DNA from 4 places in the Paenibacillus sp. FSL R7-0128 genome. Region 3 is predicted to be linked to each of the others. Evidence: predicted binding sites of a transcription regulator. Region 3 holds the regulator's gene; each other region holds the start of a gene.

Region 1 (3,345 bases), 240 kb from region 3:
TATAAATACACCTCGTTTGTAAACGGTTTCTCTTTTAAGATGAATTTGTAAGCTCATTATGATATGGAAAAGGGGAGTTACCATGCGTAAAGTTTCCAGCGTATTCGCCTGTCTCCTGGTCACGGGGACCTTATTGTCCGCTTGCGGCGGCAATAATAACGGCAACAAGCCGGCGGCTGACGGGGGAGAAGCGACACCTGCACCAGCAGCAACCAAGGCGGCGGAAGAGTCAGCCACTCCGTCTGCAGCACCGGCTGACGATATCACCCAGAGAAAGGTAACAATCAAAATCCACTATCCTACGCCGGACCTGACCGAGGTGAGAGCGCAGGAGGATGACAAAATCAAGCGGTTCCAGGAAGTCTATCCGAACGTGGAGATCGTCAAGGACGACTGGCAGTATAATGTAAGCGAGATCGGAGTGAAGATGGCAGCGAATGAAGCGCCGACCTTCTTCAACACGTATGCCACCGAAGCCAAATTCCTGATTGAGAAGGGCTGGGTAGCTGACATCACCGATCTGTGGAACAATTATGAGTTCAAGGATCAGATCAATCCTGTGCTGCAGAACCAGTTCATCATTGACGGCAAGGTGTATGGAGTTACCCAGAAGGGTTACGTCACTACAACAATGATCAACAAGAAGATGCTGGATGACAAAGGTGTAGCCGTACCTCCAATGGATTGGACCTGGGACGACATGCTGAACACAGCCAAAGGAGTGGCCGATCCCAAGAAAGGTATCTCCGGCATTGCCCCGATGGGCAAAGGCAACGAAGCCGGCTGGAACTGGACCAACTTCCTGTTCGAAGCAGGCGGGGAGATTCAGAAGATTGAGGGCGGCAAGGTGGTGGCCACCTTCAATTCCGAAGCTGGTGTTAAAGCGCTGGACTTCTATAAAAAGCTGAGATGGGAAGCCAAAGCGGTTCCCCAGGATTGGGCGCTCGGCTGGGGCGATGCTGTAGGTGCCTTCCAGCAGGGCCGTACCGCGATGGTAATGGCCGGATCTGACGGAGTCATTGAACAGGCGCTTAACCAGGGCGGGTTCAAGCCTGAGGATGTGCTGACCTATCCAATGCCTGCGGCTGAGAAGGGCGGCAAGCATACCGGTGTTCTCGGCGGCGACTATCTGGTCATCAACCCTAATGCCAGCAAGGATGAGCAGGAGATGGCCTTCCGTTATATTACCTTCGACTATTTCTCGGATAAAGGTCTGGAAGCGCTCGATGCCATTCTGCAGCAGCGCAAGGCGGACGGCAAATACTTCATTCCGCCGCTTCTTGATTACTATGCTGCCGATTCCGACTTCGGCAAGAAGACCAAAGCAGTGTATGACAAATACTCTGATATTGTCTATCAATACAATACAGATATTATGGCTCTGCTCGACGGCAAACCTGAGGCGCAGTACAATACCCAGGACTACTATGCAACCATGTCCAATGTCATTCAGGAGCTGTTCGCCAAGGAAGGCACGGACTCCAAGGCCCAGCTTGATGCAGCAGCCGCAACCGTACAGAAGAAATTTTTCGATACCATTAAGGTGGAGTAGCCTGGGATGTCTCTTTCTAGACTTAGGGGAAGAGATGAATAAGGGGGGGACAGCAGAGATGCTGTCTCTTTTTTTATAAAAATATAAGAATTTATAGGTTGCACACGATAACTTATCCTTCTATTTCTCGCTGAAACGGTACCGTCCTTTAAAAGGACGGCAAAGCCGTTTCCACTTGGCAGAAATTTATATTTATATTCATCGTCAGAGTGAGTCTGTAGAAGAGCGACGGATGAACCGAAGTGATAGCTTGGCATTCATGAGCAAAATTCCCGAAGCCCAACCGGCATTGCAAGGCAAGATGGGCTATCAACGCTGCAGACTATCGTATTGCGTTCGCAGAATAGACAAATTTCAATTAAATATTACATATAATATGGTAAAAACACTAGTATATGATCGAATGAAAGCGCTTTGAAAACAACTCAAAAAAAACTTTATACTTTGTGAAAGATTTCACTATACAAGGTGAAAAGGATGTGCTAAGATAAATGTATAGAAAGAAACAACCTAAAAATTGACAGGAGGACGAGGGAGATGGCAGTTAAAAACGAAGTCGCCGCCCAAGTGAAACAAACCACCGCTGAAGAGTATATTCAGGTTTTGGTGGATAAAGCAAAGAAAGCCCACGAAGCGTTCATGGGCCTGGATCAAGAGCAGACAAACACAATCGTTCATGCAATGGCGCTGGCCGGACTCGACAAGCATATGTACCTGGCAAAACTGGCTGTTGAAGAAACAGGACGCGGAGTATACGAAGACAAAATTACAAAGAACATCTTCTCCACTGAATATATCTGGCACGGTATTAAGTACGACAAGACTGTAGGCGTTATTGAGGATAACGCTTATGACAGCTTCCAGAAGATTGCTGAACCAGTCGGAATCATTATGGGTATCACACCGGTAACCAATCCAACATCCACCACGATGTTTAAAGCTTTGATTTCCGCTAAGACACGTAACCCTATTATATTCGGTTTCCACCCGTCAGCGCAAGAGTGCAGTGCGGCAGCAGCCAAAATTCTGCATGATGCAGGCGTAGCAGCAGGCGCACCTGAGAACTTCATCCAATGGATTGAGCTTCCTACGATGGACAAAACAAACGCACTGATGAACAATCCGGACGTTGCACTGATTCTGGCAACCGGCGGATCGGCAATGGTCAAGGCAGCTTACAGCTGCGGCAAACCGGCACTCGGCGTAGGTCCTGGTAACGTGCCTGCCTTCATTGAGAAGAGTGCTGATATTGATCAGGCTGTAACAGACCTTATCCTGTCGAAGACTTTTGATAATGGTATGATCTGTGCTTCCGAGCAGGCAGTTATCATTGAAGAAGCTATCTTCGATCAAGTGAAAAAGAAAATGATTGCAAACGGCTGTTACTTTGTGAACAAAGAAGAAGCAGCTAAGCTGACCAGCGGCGCAATGAACGTAGAGAAATGTGCAGTTAACCCGGCTATCGTTGGCCAATCCGCTGTGAAGATCGCTGAAATGTGCGGTATTCAGGTTCCTGCCGGAACGAAGATCCTGGTAGCTGAGCTTGAAGGTGTAGGTACTAAATATCCATTGTCCGCTGAGAAGCTGAGCCCGGTTCTGGCTTGCTACAAAGTGAAGAATGCTGACCAGGGTATCGAGCGCGCAGCTCAAATCGTTGAATTTGGCGGCATGGGCCACAGCTCGGCTATCCATTCCAACAACGAAGAAGTAATCATGAAGTTCTCCAACCGTCTGCAGACCGGACGTATTCTCGTCAACTCGCCATCCACACACGGCGCAATCGGCGACATTTA
Region 2 (3,345 bases), 3.9 Mb from region 3:
CCTTCCAGAAATTGAGCGGCTCCATATCCTTCGTAATGAGCTTGAAGGTATAACCATCCTTCTTCAGCTTCTCCAGAATACGCGGCAGCACCTTGAGTGTAGCCTTCTGGTCATGCATCAGAATGACCGGATTGGTCTTGGACGCCTTCAGCTTGTTCACCTGATCCATCACGGTGTTATAGATTCTGTCGCTGTTCTGTTTGTATTTCCAGTCATAGGAATCCACGTTCCAGTCCCAGAGATGATATCCCTGCGTCAGGACTTTATCCCTGAAGGACTTGGTGAAATACGGCTTGCTTCCGTATGGCGTACGGATCAAGGTGGTGCTGGCTCCCGTCAGCTTCTTCAGTGTCGCATTGGCCCCCGACATCTCGGCAAGCGCCGCTGCCGGTGAAGCATAGAACTTCTCCTGGCGGTGGGTCACGCCATGCAGCGCTAAGCCATGGCCTTCTTTCGCAGTCCGCTTCACCTGGGCGGGATGCTGATTCATGTTGTTCCCCAGCATGAAGAAGGTTGCCTGTACGTCATATTTACGGAGGATGTCCAGCAGGTCGCCAGTCGTGGCTGACGGGCCATCGTCGAAGGTCAGGTATACGGTCCGGCCCGGCTTGCCCGGCTCAGTTGGTGTAACCGGAGTCGCTGGATTCGTTGGAGCTACCGGAGCCTCCGGCTTCAGCTCGGCAGCATATTTATCGGTGAAGGCTGCATCGGTAAGCTGCGCCGAGCCGTCCTTCACACGAAGTAAATATTTATCTCCCGCATAGGAAATGCTATACCCGAGGTAACCGCTGAGCTTCAGCGGAGCCATGAGTTTGCCGTCCTGTACGAAAGTGCTCATAGGCACGGCAGTCCCATCCTTCAGTACCGCACCTCCGTCCTTGCTCAGCAGGGTAAGCGAACCTGTCCCGCCGGCTACGTGAATCCCGTCCGTCAGGCCGGTAAGGGTCCATTTCAGCTCATCCGCAAGCGCGCGCAGCGGTACATAATAGGTGCCTTTTACGGATACAGCTTCAACCTTGCTTAATTTATCGTTGACTCCGAGTTTAAGAATAGTGCTATTACCTTTAGCGTTAGCCGGGACCTGCACAAGCCCCATAATTAGGAATAAAGACATGAATAAGAGCAGAATTTTCTTGATGCGCACAGCAGCAGTCTCCAATCTATGTATATTTGTCTATCACTTTATCATATATACTTTCAACGTAATTTGAGAGATTGTAACCGCAAGCTAAGAAATTGTTACTCTTATGCAATGATAAATGAGGGTTCGCCATTATTTTCAGAAAGCACGCAATTCTCGTCGAATGCTGTCACAGCAGGCGTTACACGGTTAAATCAGCGGTTTTTGGCACAGAATAATTGTGACAAATTTAATAACAATATCGGAATTTTGAACAAAAATTGAACAACCTTAAAATTAGCTAAAGTGCGCCACTACAGTGATCTTTATCATACCCTTAGGGAGTTGTAACAATTTGATCACACATATTTAACTTGTTCGCCATTTTTAAGGTCTATTTTATATATTTATACAAAATATGTATTTTGCATTATGGGTAAGTAGTTCTTACTATAGATACAGATCAATGTACTTCCGTTAATGAACGGCGAATGAAAAGTAGTATTGAAGGAAGGAGTTCTATATGAAAAAAAAGGGACCGTTATACGCTCTGTTTCTAAGCCTGATCCTTCTCCTGCCGGGATGCAGCTCGATCGCTGTTCTGAACCCGAAGGGGCCGTCTGCCAGAACGTTATCTGACACCATTATCCTCTCAATTATTGTAATGCTTGGTGTTCTGGCAGTTGTCTACATCCTATACATCTTTGTATTGGTGAAATACCGTGCGAAGAAGAGTAATGAGGGTTACATTCCAAAGCACGAGGAAGGCAATGTAGTCCTTGAGGCGATCTGGATTATTATCCCGATCATTATCGTAGCCTTCCTGTCTGTTGTAACCGTCAAGACGACAAACGAAGTGGAGAATGTGGCTGCGGATTATAAAGATCAGACTCCGCTGGTCATCTATGCTTCCTCCTCCAACTGGAAATGGCATTTCAGCTACCCTGAGGAAGGGATCGAGACGGTGAACTACGTGAATATGCCGGTGCATCGTGCGGTAGAATTCAGAATGTACTCATTCGGCACCATTACCAGTCTTTGGATTCCACAGCTTGCCGGTCAAAAGTACGCCATGAGCGACATGCTGACAACGCTTCATCTCTCCGCTGATACGGAAGGCTCTTATATCGGAAAGAATGCTAACTTCAGCGGTAAAGGCTTCGCCCACATGGAATTCGAAGCACTTGTTCTGAGTAACAAAGGTTACGAGGACTGGGTGAAGGAAGTGAAGGAAACTGCACCTAAGCTGACGGAGGAAGAATTCAAAGGCCTGCTGGCCACGGATTACCTCGGACGCAAAACGTATTCCTCCACCCATCTGGAGTTCAGCCCTCCTCCGGGAAATCACGGAGATCATATGAGCGGCGGCGGCAAGGAAATGGATATGGACAACGGCAATCCGGAGCATCAGGATAACAAGGAAATTCATCCGTCTCCCGAGCCGTCCAGCGGAACGGAATTCGACAGCAAGCCTGATCCGGAAGTCGATCAGCCGCTGCCAAGCTCCCCTGTCGATGAAAGCACACATGAAGGACACTAGCTCTCTGAAGAGCTTAATGCAACACACTGAAAGGAGCTACCCTAATGGATTTGGACAAATTTAAGGTTCACGGCGAACCCTTGATATACGGGGCCATGATCAGTATTGCACTGGCAACCATCGGGATTCTCGTAGGGCTTACCTATTTCAAGAAATGGGGCTATCTGTGGCGCGAATGGCTGACCACGGTTGACCACAAAAAAATCGGGATCATGTACATCCTCGCGGCGCTGCTGATGCTGTTCCGCGGCGGTGTAGATGCGATGATGATGCGTCTGCAGACGGCTGCGCCGGAAATGAAATTCCTCGATGCGCAGCATTACAATGAGGTCTTCACCACCCATGGTCTGATCATGATTCTCTTCATGGCCATGCCTTTTATCATCGGTCTGATGAACGTAATCATTCCGCTGCAGATCGGCGCACGGGACGTTGCCTTCCCGCGGCTGAACGCGGTCAGCTTCTGGCTCTTCTTCATGGGCGCCATGCTGCTGAACATTTCCTTCGTCATCGGCGGCTCGCCGGATGCGGGCTGGTCAGCCTACTTCCCGCTGGCGAGTCTTGAATTCAGCCCGACCGTAGGGAACAACTATTACTCTCTGGCCCTGCAAATATCCGGTATCGGTACGCTGATCACCGGGGTTAACTTTATCGTAACGATTCTCAAAATGCGCGCACCAGGCAT
Region 3 (3,345 bases):
GCAGCGGCGTCTGATGACTGCACTGCTTCCGTCGCCATTCAAGTATCGTGAGCAGGCTCTCCTGGTCATTCCGCGGGACTTCCCGAGCGTCAAGGGGAGTATTGGGGATGCCCGCTTTGTGGACACCCTCGTGCACTCCCTTGCTGAGACAGCTGTAACAACACGGGGGCGGATGCTGGTGCTGTTCACCTCCTACAAGATGCTGCGCCAGGTGTATGAACCGCTGAAGGAGGCACTTGCCTCACAGGATATCGCGGTACTCGGACAAGGTGTGGAAGGCGGCAGCCGGAGCAAGCTGATCCGCCGCTTCCAGGACAGCCCGGCTTCGGTCTTGCTGGGTACCAGCAGCTTCTGGGAAGGGGTGGATATCCCTGGAGAAGCATTGACCTGCCTGGCGATTGTCAGACTGCCGTTCCAGCCGCCGAATCACCCGCTGGCAGAAGCGAAGTCAGAGCTGCTTCAGGCACAGAAGAAGAATCCGTTCATGAAGCTGTCCGTGCCGCAGGCTGTCATCCGCTTCAAGCAGGGCTTCGGGCGGCTGGTCCGCACGGCGCAGGACCGGGGCATCGTAATTGTGTACGATACCAGAGTGATTGAATCGCATTACGGAAAGTACTTTCTGTACTCGCTCCCCGGTCCCAAGATGGAGCATATGCTCACCGAGCAGATGGTCCCGAGAATTGCCGAATGGCTGGATGACGGCGGGGTTTCCTAATTCATCTGCTATTGCTATTATTAATAAGTCATGATTATCCTGAAGATCCGTTCCCGCCTGTCCTGCCACTCCGGCAGGCGGCGGGGCACGGTTGCTATAATTGTACGGAATGAAGTGTAGGCTAACAAAACTTTTAAGGAGGAGAATACATGAAATCGGATAAAATATCGGAGGCCGTCGTGCGCAGGCTCCCAGTGTACCTGCGTTTCCTGAACGATCTCCAAAAACGTGAAATCTCCACAGTCTCTTCTCAGGAGCTGGGCCAGAAGCTTGACCTAAATCCCGCCCAGATCCGTAAGGATTTGGCTTATTTCGGTGATTTTGGCAGAAAAGGCATCGGCTATGATGTATCTTATCTGATTGAGAAGATCCGCCATATCCTGAAGCTTGACCAGCAAATTAATGTTGCACTGGTTGGAGCCGGTAACCTCGGTCATGCTTTGTCTAACTACAACGCTTACTTGAAGGATACGATGAAGATTACTGCCATCTTCGATGCCTACCCGCCGAAGGTGGGCCAGCAGATCAACTCGCTGGTTGTGCAGCCGATGGAGGAGCTAAGCAGTACCATCCGCTCGCAGGGCATCCGGATCGGGATTATTACCGTGCCTGACAGCGAAGCCCAGAACGTAGCCGATATTCTTGTGGATTCCGGTATCGAAGCGATTCTGAACTTCGCACCGGTTATTCTCAAGACGCCTGCCAATATCCGGATTCATGCCGCAGATTTCACCACAGATCTGCAGAGCTTGGCCTATTATTTGCATGATGGAAAGGATGAGGCTGAAGATGAGCAGTAAGATCACGATAATCAAGAATGGGCACTTCCTGGTTCCGGGCAGTGACAAGCCGGTACTGAGCGGGTACATGTCCCTGGAGAATGATCTGATTACTTACATAGGTGAAGCTGAGCCGGTAGTGGAGGATGGTGCACAGGTCATAGACGGCAGCCGTCTGCTGTTCATGCCGGGTCTGGTCAATACCCATGGGCATACGGCCATGTCACTGCTGCGCGGATACGGCGACGATATGGTGCTTCAGACTTGGCTGCAGGAGAAGATGTGGCCGATGGAAGAGAAATTCACTGGTGATGATGTATATTGGGGAACCTCGTTGTCTGTACTGGAAATGCTGAAGGGCGGCACAACCACCTTCCTCGATATGTATGATCATATGGACCGGGTAGCGGAAGTAACGGAGCAGTCCGGTATTCGTGCTGTGCTGATGCGCGGCGTAATTGGGCTGTGCCCGGAAGAGGTACAGCAAGCGAAGCTTGCTGAGGCGATTGCTTTTGCCCGTAACTGGCACGGCAAGGCTGACGGCAGAATTACGACCATGCTCTCACCGCACGCCCCGTACACCTGTCCTCCAGAGTTTTTCATGAAGTTTGTGCAGGCTGCCCATGATCTAGACCTGCCAATACACACCCATATGTCCGAGACGCGCCATGAAGTGGAACAGAACGTGGCCGACTACGGCCTGCGTCCGGTCGCGCATCTGGAGAAGCTCGGGATGTTCACCCGTCCTTCGCTCATTGCCCACGGGGTTCATCTGAACGATGAAGAGATCGGGATCCTGGCCCGCCATAACGTTGGCGTGTCGCATAACCCCGGTAGTAACCTGAAGCTGGCCAGCGGGGTAGCCCGTGTTCCTGAGCTGCTGAGAGCCGGGGTTAAGGTCTCTCTGGGGACAGACGGTGCGGCGAGCAACAACAATCTGGATATGTTCGAAGAGATGCGGCTGGCGGCTCTGATCCACAAGGGCGTAAGCGGTGATCCTACAGCGGTACCGGCTCCTGAGGCGCTTCTGATGGCTACGGAGTATGGGGCGCAGTCTATTTTCCTAAGCGGGGTGGGCCGGCTTGCAGCAGGAATGAAGGCCGACTTCATCGCACTTGATATTGACCAGCCTCATCTGCTGCCGCATACCGATCTGCTCTCCCATGCCGTATATTCGGCAAGTGCCAAGGATGTAGAGCATGTATGGGTGAACGGCCAGCAGGTTGTGAAGCATGGACAATGCCTGACACTTGATGAAGAAGCCATCCGCCGCAAAGCACAGGAGACGTTCGAGAGCCTGCTTAAACGGTAATTCAAGGGAACGGGAAAGGAAGCAGCGTGGTGAAGAAGAAGAGGAGAAAATGGATCTGGCTGGGGATTACCGTGGTGCTGCTCCTTCTGTTCGGACTAAGCCAGTTCTATGCCTACATTATGAAGGACCAGTGGAACGAGCGGAGTGAGGCCAAGGAGCTGGCCCGGGCGCGTGCCGGACTAACAGAGGTAACCAAGGCCCAGAAATCTGTCTGGAATGAGAATGAGATCTACTGGGTGCTGACCGGTAAAAATGAAGCAGGGACCGAGCTGATGGTGTGGGTCCGTTTCACCTTGGAGGGCAAGCCTGCCGGAGGCGACAACGACCTGTATGCTGAGGAACTGAGCAATGGCACCTCAGAAGAGAAAATGCGCGGAATCATAGCCGCCCAGCTGCCGGACATTACGATCGAACGGCTGCTGCCCGGTGTATACAACGGGGAATATGCCTGGCAGCTATTTTACAAAAAAGACGGGCGATTCTATTATAATTTTTACCGCTTCAAGGATGGCAGCGCCATCGGTGAGGGGTACAGTCTG
Region 4 (3,345 bases), 1.7 Mb from region 3:
AGGGTAGCCTTCACAGCCTCCGGATCAAAGCCGATCATCGGGCAGGTATCCCAGCCCTTATCCTTGGCAATCAGCATGAACTGCATCGCCGACAGAGAAGCATTGCGGATCGCTTCATCCCGCTGGAACGCATCATTCCCGGTATAAGCATCGTTGATAGATTGAATGGTTTGCTCGTATGCATCCTCGCTCATCGCTCCCAGCAGCTTAAGCCCGCTATAGATTTCTGGAGCCTGCAGGTAGGCATTTTTGTCACCCAGCACCACAATAACAGCAGAAGCGGTGTGAATCTTGTATTGGCCATACGCGTCCTTGCGGATGGCTTCCTTTACGTTGTCATCGCTGATCACCTTATAATGGGTGTGTTGAAGATTATAAGCCGAGGGAGCCAGACGTGCCAGGGAGAACATCTCTTCGAGCTCACTCTGCGGAATGGTAACACCTTCCACGAAATTATTAGCCGATCTGCGGGACTGCACCAATTCGGAAAAAGTACTCATAAGTCATTACCTCCATCTAATATGTATGCTGCTTAGTAATAATCAATTGCTGATATTAATTAATAAACTTACATTTAGTTACTTGCTTAAGATATCACGACTCTTTGTATACGTCAATGAGGAAAAACATAATAATTTGTAAATTTAACCTGATTAAACGACTGGGTTCGATAAAACCGATGATGAAGTGATAATAATCACAAAAATAGGTTGCAAAGGTAAAAAGATTGTGACAATAATAACAAAGAGAGTGTTATAATAGTCACATAGTTTCACCTGGATGTCATTGTGCAAGAATACGATTTGTAAAAGGAGACTTCGATATGTCAGAAACCGTTACCCAAACCCTGCCTGAACAAGAAATACCAGAAGCAGCTCTTCCTAGAGAGGATGTGCTGAAAGAGCTTTTGAAGCCGGAGGTGCAGCAATCTCTGATTCTTTTGGTAGAGCAGCTGCCGCAGATCACACAAATGGTCAGTGTATTGTCCAAATCACTAGATTTTGTGCAGTCGGTTGCCACGGATGAAGTACTTAAGAATGATACAGTCGGTGCGATTAAGGAAATGGCGGGTCCTGTGGTGGGCACTGCCAAGAATCTGGCGGCTACTGTTATTGAAGCGAAAGACCGCGCGGAAGCAAGCAGCGAAACAGTCAGCCTGTTCGGCATGATGAAGATGATCAAGGACCCGCAGGTACAGAAGGCTCTCCGGTTCATGAATGCCTATCTGCAGGTCAGCGGTGAACGTCAATCGGGCAAATAAGCCCGTAATACTTAATGATGGAGGAATTATCATGTCAAAACATATAGTGATCCTAGGTGCAGGCTACGGCGGCCTGCTTAGTGCCTTAACCATTCGTAAATATATGAGCAAAGCGGAAGCCAAAATAACAGTAGTCAATCAGTATCCTACACATCAGATTATTACGGAATTGCACCGGCTTGCAGCGGGCAGTGCGTCTGAACAGGCGGTTGCCATGCCGCTGGCGAAGCTGTTCGCCGGTAAAGATATTGATCTGAAAATCGCCAAGGTCAATTCGTTCTCCCCGGATAACAAGCAGGTTATTCTCTCGGACGGCGTCATGCTGACCTATGATGCTCTCGTTGTCGGTCTGGGCAGCACCACCGCATACTTTGGTATTCCGGGACTTGAAGAATACAGCATGGTGCTGAAATCAGCAGCAGATGCGCTGCGGATCCGCCGTCATATTGAAGACCGGATTCGTGACTACTCCAAAACCCGCAACGCAGCAGATGCAACGATTCTGATCGGCGGCGGCGGACTGACTGGCGTAGAGCTGGTAGGCGAAATTGCCGATATTCTGCCTAAGCTGACGAAGCAATATGGAGTGAATCCTGCTGAGATCAAGCTTCTGCTTGTTGAAGCGGGTCCGAAGATTCTCCCTGTCCTGCCGGATCATCTGATTGAGCGCGCTACAGCCAGCCTGGAGAAGCGCGGGGTGCAATTCCTGACGGGTCTTCCGGTTACGAAGGTGGCCGATAATAAGATTGATCTCAAGGATGGGCAGCAGATTGTGGCGAACACCTTCGTCTGGACCGGCGGGGTACAGGGCAATCCGCTGGTTGGCGAATCCGGTCTTGAAGTCAACCGCGGCCGGGCCACGGTGAATGAGTTCCTGCAGTCCACTTCACACCCTAATGTATTTGTAGCCGGAGACAGCGCTGTTGTCTTTGCACCGGATGGCCGTCCTTATCCGCCAACGGCACAGATCGCCTGGCAGATGGGTGAGCTGATTGGCTACAATCTGTTCGCTTATCTTAATGATAAACCGCAGGAAGCCTTCAGCCCGGTCAATTCCGGCACACTCGCCAGCCTCGGACGCAAAGACGGGGTAGCCATTGTCGGCGGTAACTCCACTCCGCTGAAGGGGCTACCGGCAACGCTGATGAAGGAAGCCAGCAATATCCGTTACTTGACTCATATCCACGGCTTGTTCAGCCTGGCCTATTAATCATCTATCCTTAGATCCCCCTGGGGCTGTCATATGGCAGTCTGAGGGGGTTTTCTGTTTAAATAGAAGGAATAATTTTCAATGAAAACGTGTCCGCAGGAAAGCCGATTTGCTATAATGATCATGTTTACATACTATAGATGTTTTCATAGGAGGATTTCAGGCATGCCATTTCAAAAGAACGATATCATCCTGTTTCAGGGGGATAGTATCACAGATTGTGGACGCAATTACGCCGATGCCTCATCGCTGGGTGTAGGTTACGCGCTGATGGCGGGTGCCCGGCTTGGCCTTCAGTATGCGGAGAAGAATCTTACGTTCCTGAACCGCGGAATCAGCGGCAACCGGGCGGTCGATCTGCAGGAGCGCTGGGAGAGGGATTGTCTTGCGCTGAAGCCAACCTGGGTGTCTATCTATATTGGCATAAATGATACCTGGCGGTGGTATGATTCCGGGCAGGAGACTACAGCGGCTGAATTTGAGACGTCCTACCGTGATCTGATTGAACGGACCAAGCAGCATCTGGATGCCAAGCTGGTGCTGGTGGAGCCGTTCGTATTGCCGGTGCCGGAAGACCGCAAGGGCTGGCGTCAGGATCTGGACCCCAAAATCCACGTAGTCCGTGAGCTGGCCCGTGAATACGGCGCTGTACTCGTGCCGCTGGATGGCCTGTTCGCAGCGGCATCCGTCAAGGCTGAACCTGCCTACTGGGCGGCGGATGGCGTACACCCTTCGCCTGCCGGACATGCCTTAATCGCCGATGCCTGGATGAAGGCTGTAGGTGCAATAAGCTAAGAAGTACGTTGATTTCACTCTGCGTAACAAGGCTGTTATACTTGTAGGATACATACTCAAGGTGAAGCTTTGATAACGA

The links. Region 3 encodes Rex, which represses fermentation and respiration genes when NADH is low (regulators of the CRP and FNR family bind a similar motif). Its sites were predicted from a motif close to TTGTGAAATATTTCACAA; they were not measured.
Region 1: adhE (bifunctional acetaldehyde-CoA/alcohol dehydrogenase) is a predicted target of Rex. The motif match lies at 1,997-2,014, and genes of this name have one in related genera.
Region 2: qoxA (cytochrome aa3 quinol oxidase subunit II) is a predicted target of Rex. The motif match lies at 1,360-1,377, and genes of this name have one in related genera.
Region 4: NST26_RS12705 (DUF1641 domain-containing protein) is a predicted target of Rex. The motif match lies at 728-745, and genes of this name have one in related genera.

Annotation. Positions count from the first base shown of each region.
Region 1 covers NZ_JBBOCD010000001.1:5,120,245-5,123,589, reverse strand. Annotated here, with positions in the region: gene NST26_RS21740 (ABC transporter substrate-binding protein) at 83-1,552, shown strand; gene adhE (bifunctional acetaldehyde-CoA/alcohol dehydrogenase) at 2,090-3,345, shown strand, end outside.
Region 2 covers NZ_JBBOCD010000001.1:1,006,423-1,009,767, reverse strand. Annotated here, with positions in the region: gene NST26_RS04150 (polysaccharide deacetylase family protein) at 1-1,144, opposite strand, end outside; gene qoxA (cytochrome aa3 quinol oxidase subunit II) at 1,644-2,660, shown strand; gene qoxB (cytochrome aa3 quinol oxidase subunit I) at 2,705-3,345, shown strand, end outside.
Region 3 covers NZ_JBBOCD010000001.1:4,875,638-4,878,982, reverse strand. Annotated here, with positions in the region: gene dinG (ATP-dependent DNA helicase DinG) at 1-715, shown strand, start outside; gene NST26_RS20540 (redox-sensing transcriptional repressor Rex) at 865-1,515, shown strand; gene NST26_RS20535 (amidohydrolase) at 1,505-2,806, shown strand; gene NST26_RS20530 (cell wall elongation regulator TseB-like domain-containing protein) at 2,836-3,345, shown strand, end outside.
Region 4 covers NZ_JBBOCD010000001.1:3,131,036-3,134,380, forward strand. Annotated here, with positions in the region: gene NST26_RS12700 (nitroreductase family protein) at 1-500, opposite strand, end outside; gene NST26_RS12705 (DUF1641 domain-containing protein) at 824-1,261, shown strand; gene NST26_RS12710 (NAD(P)/FAD-dependent oxidoreductase) at 1,293-2,471, shown strand; gene NST26_RS12715 (SGNH/GDSL hydrolase family protein) at 2,637-3,266, shown strand.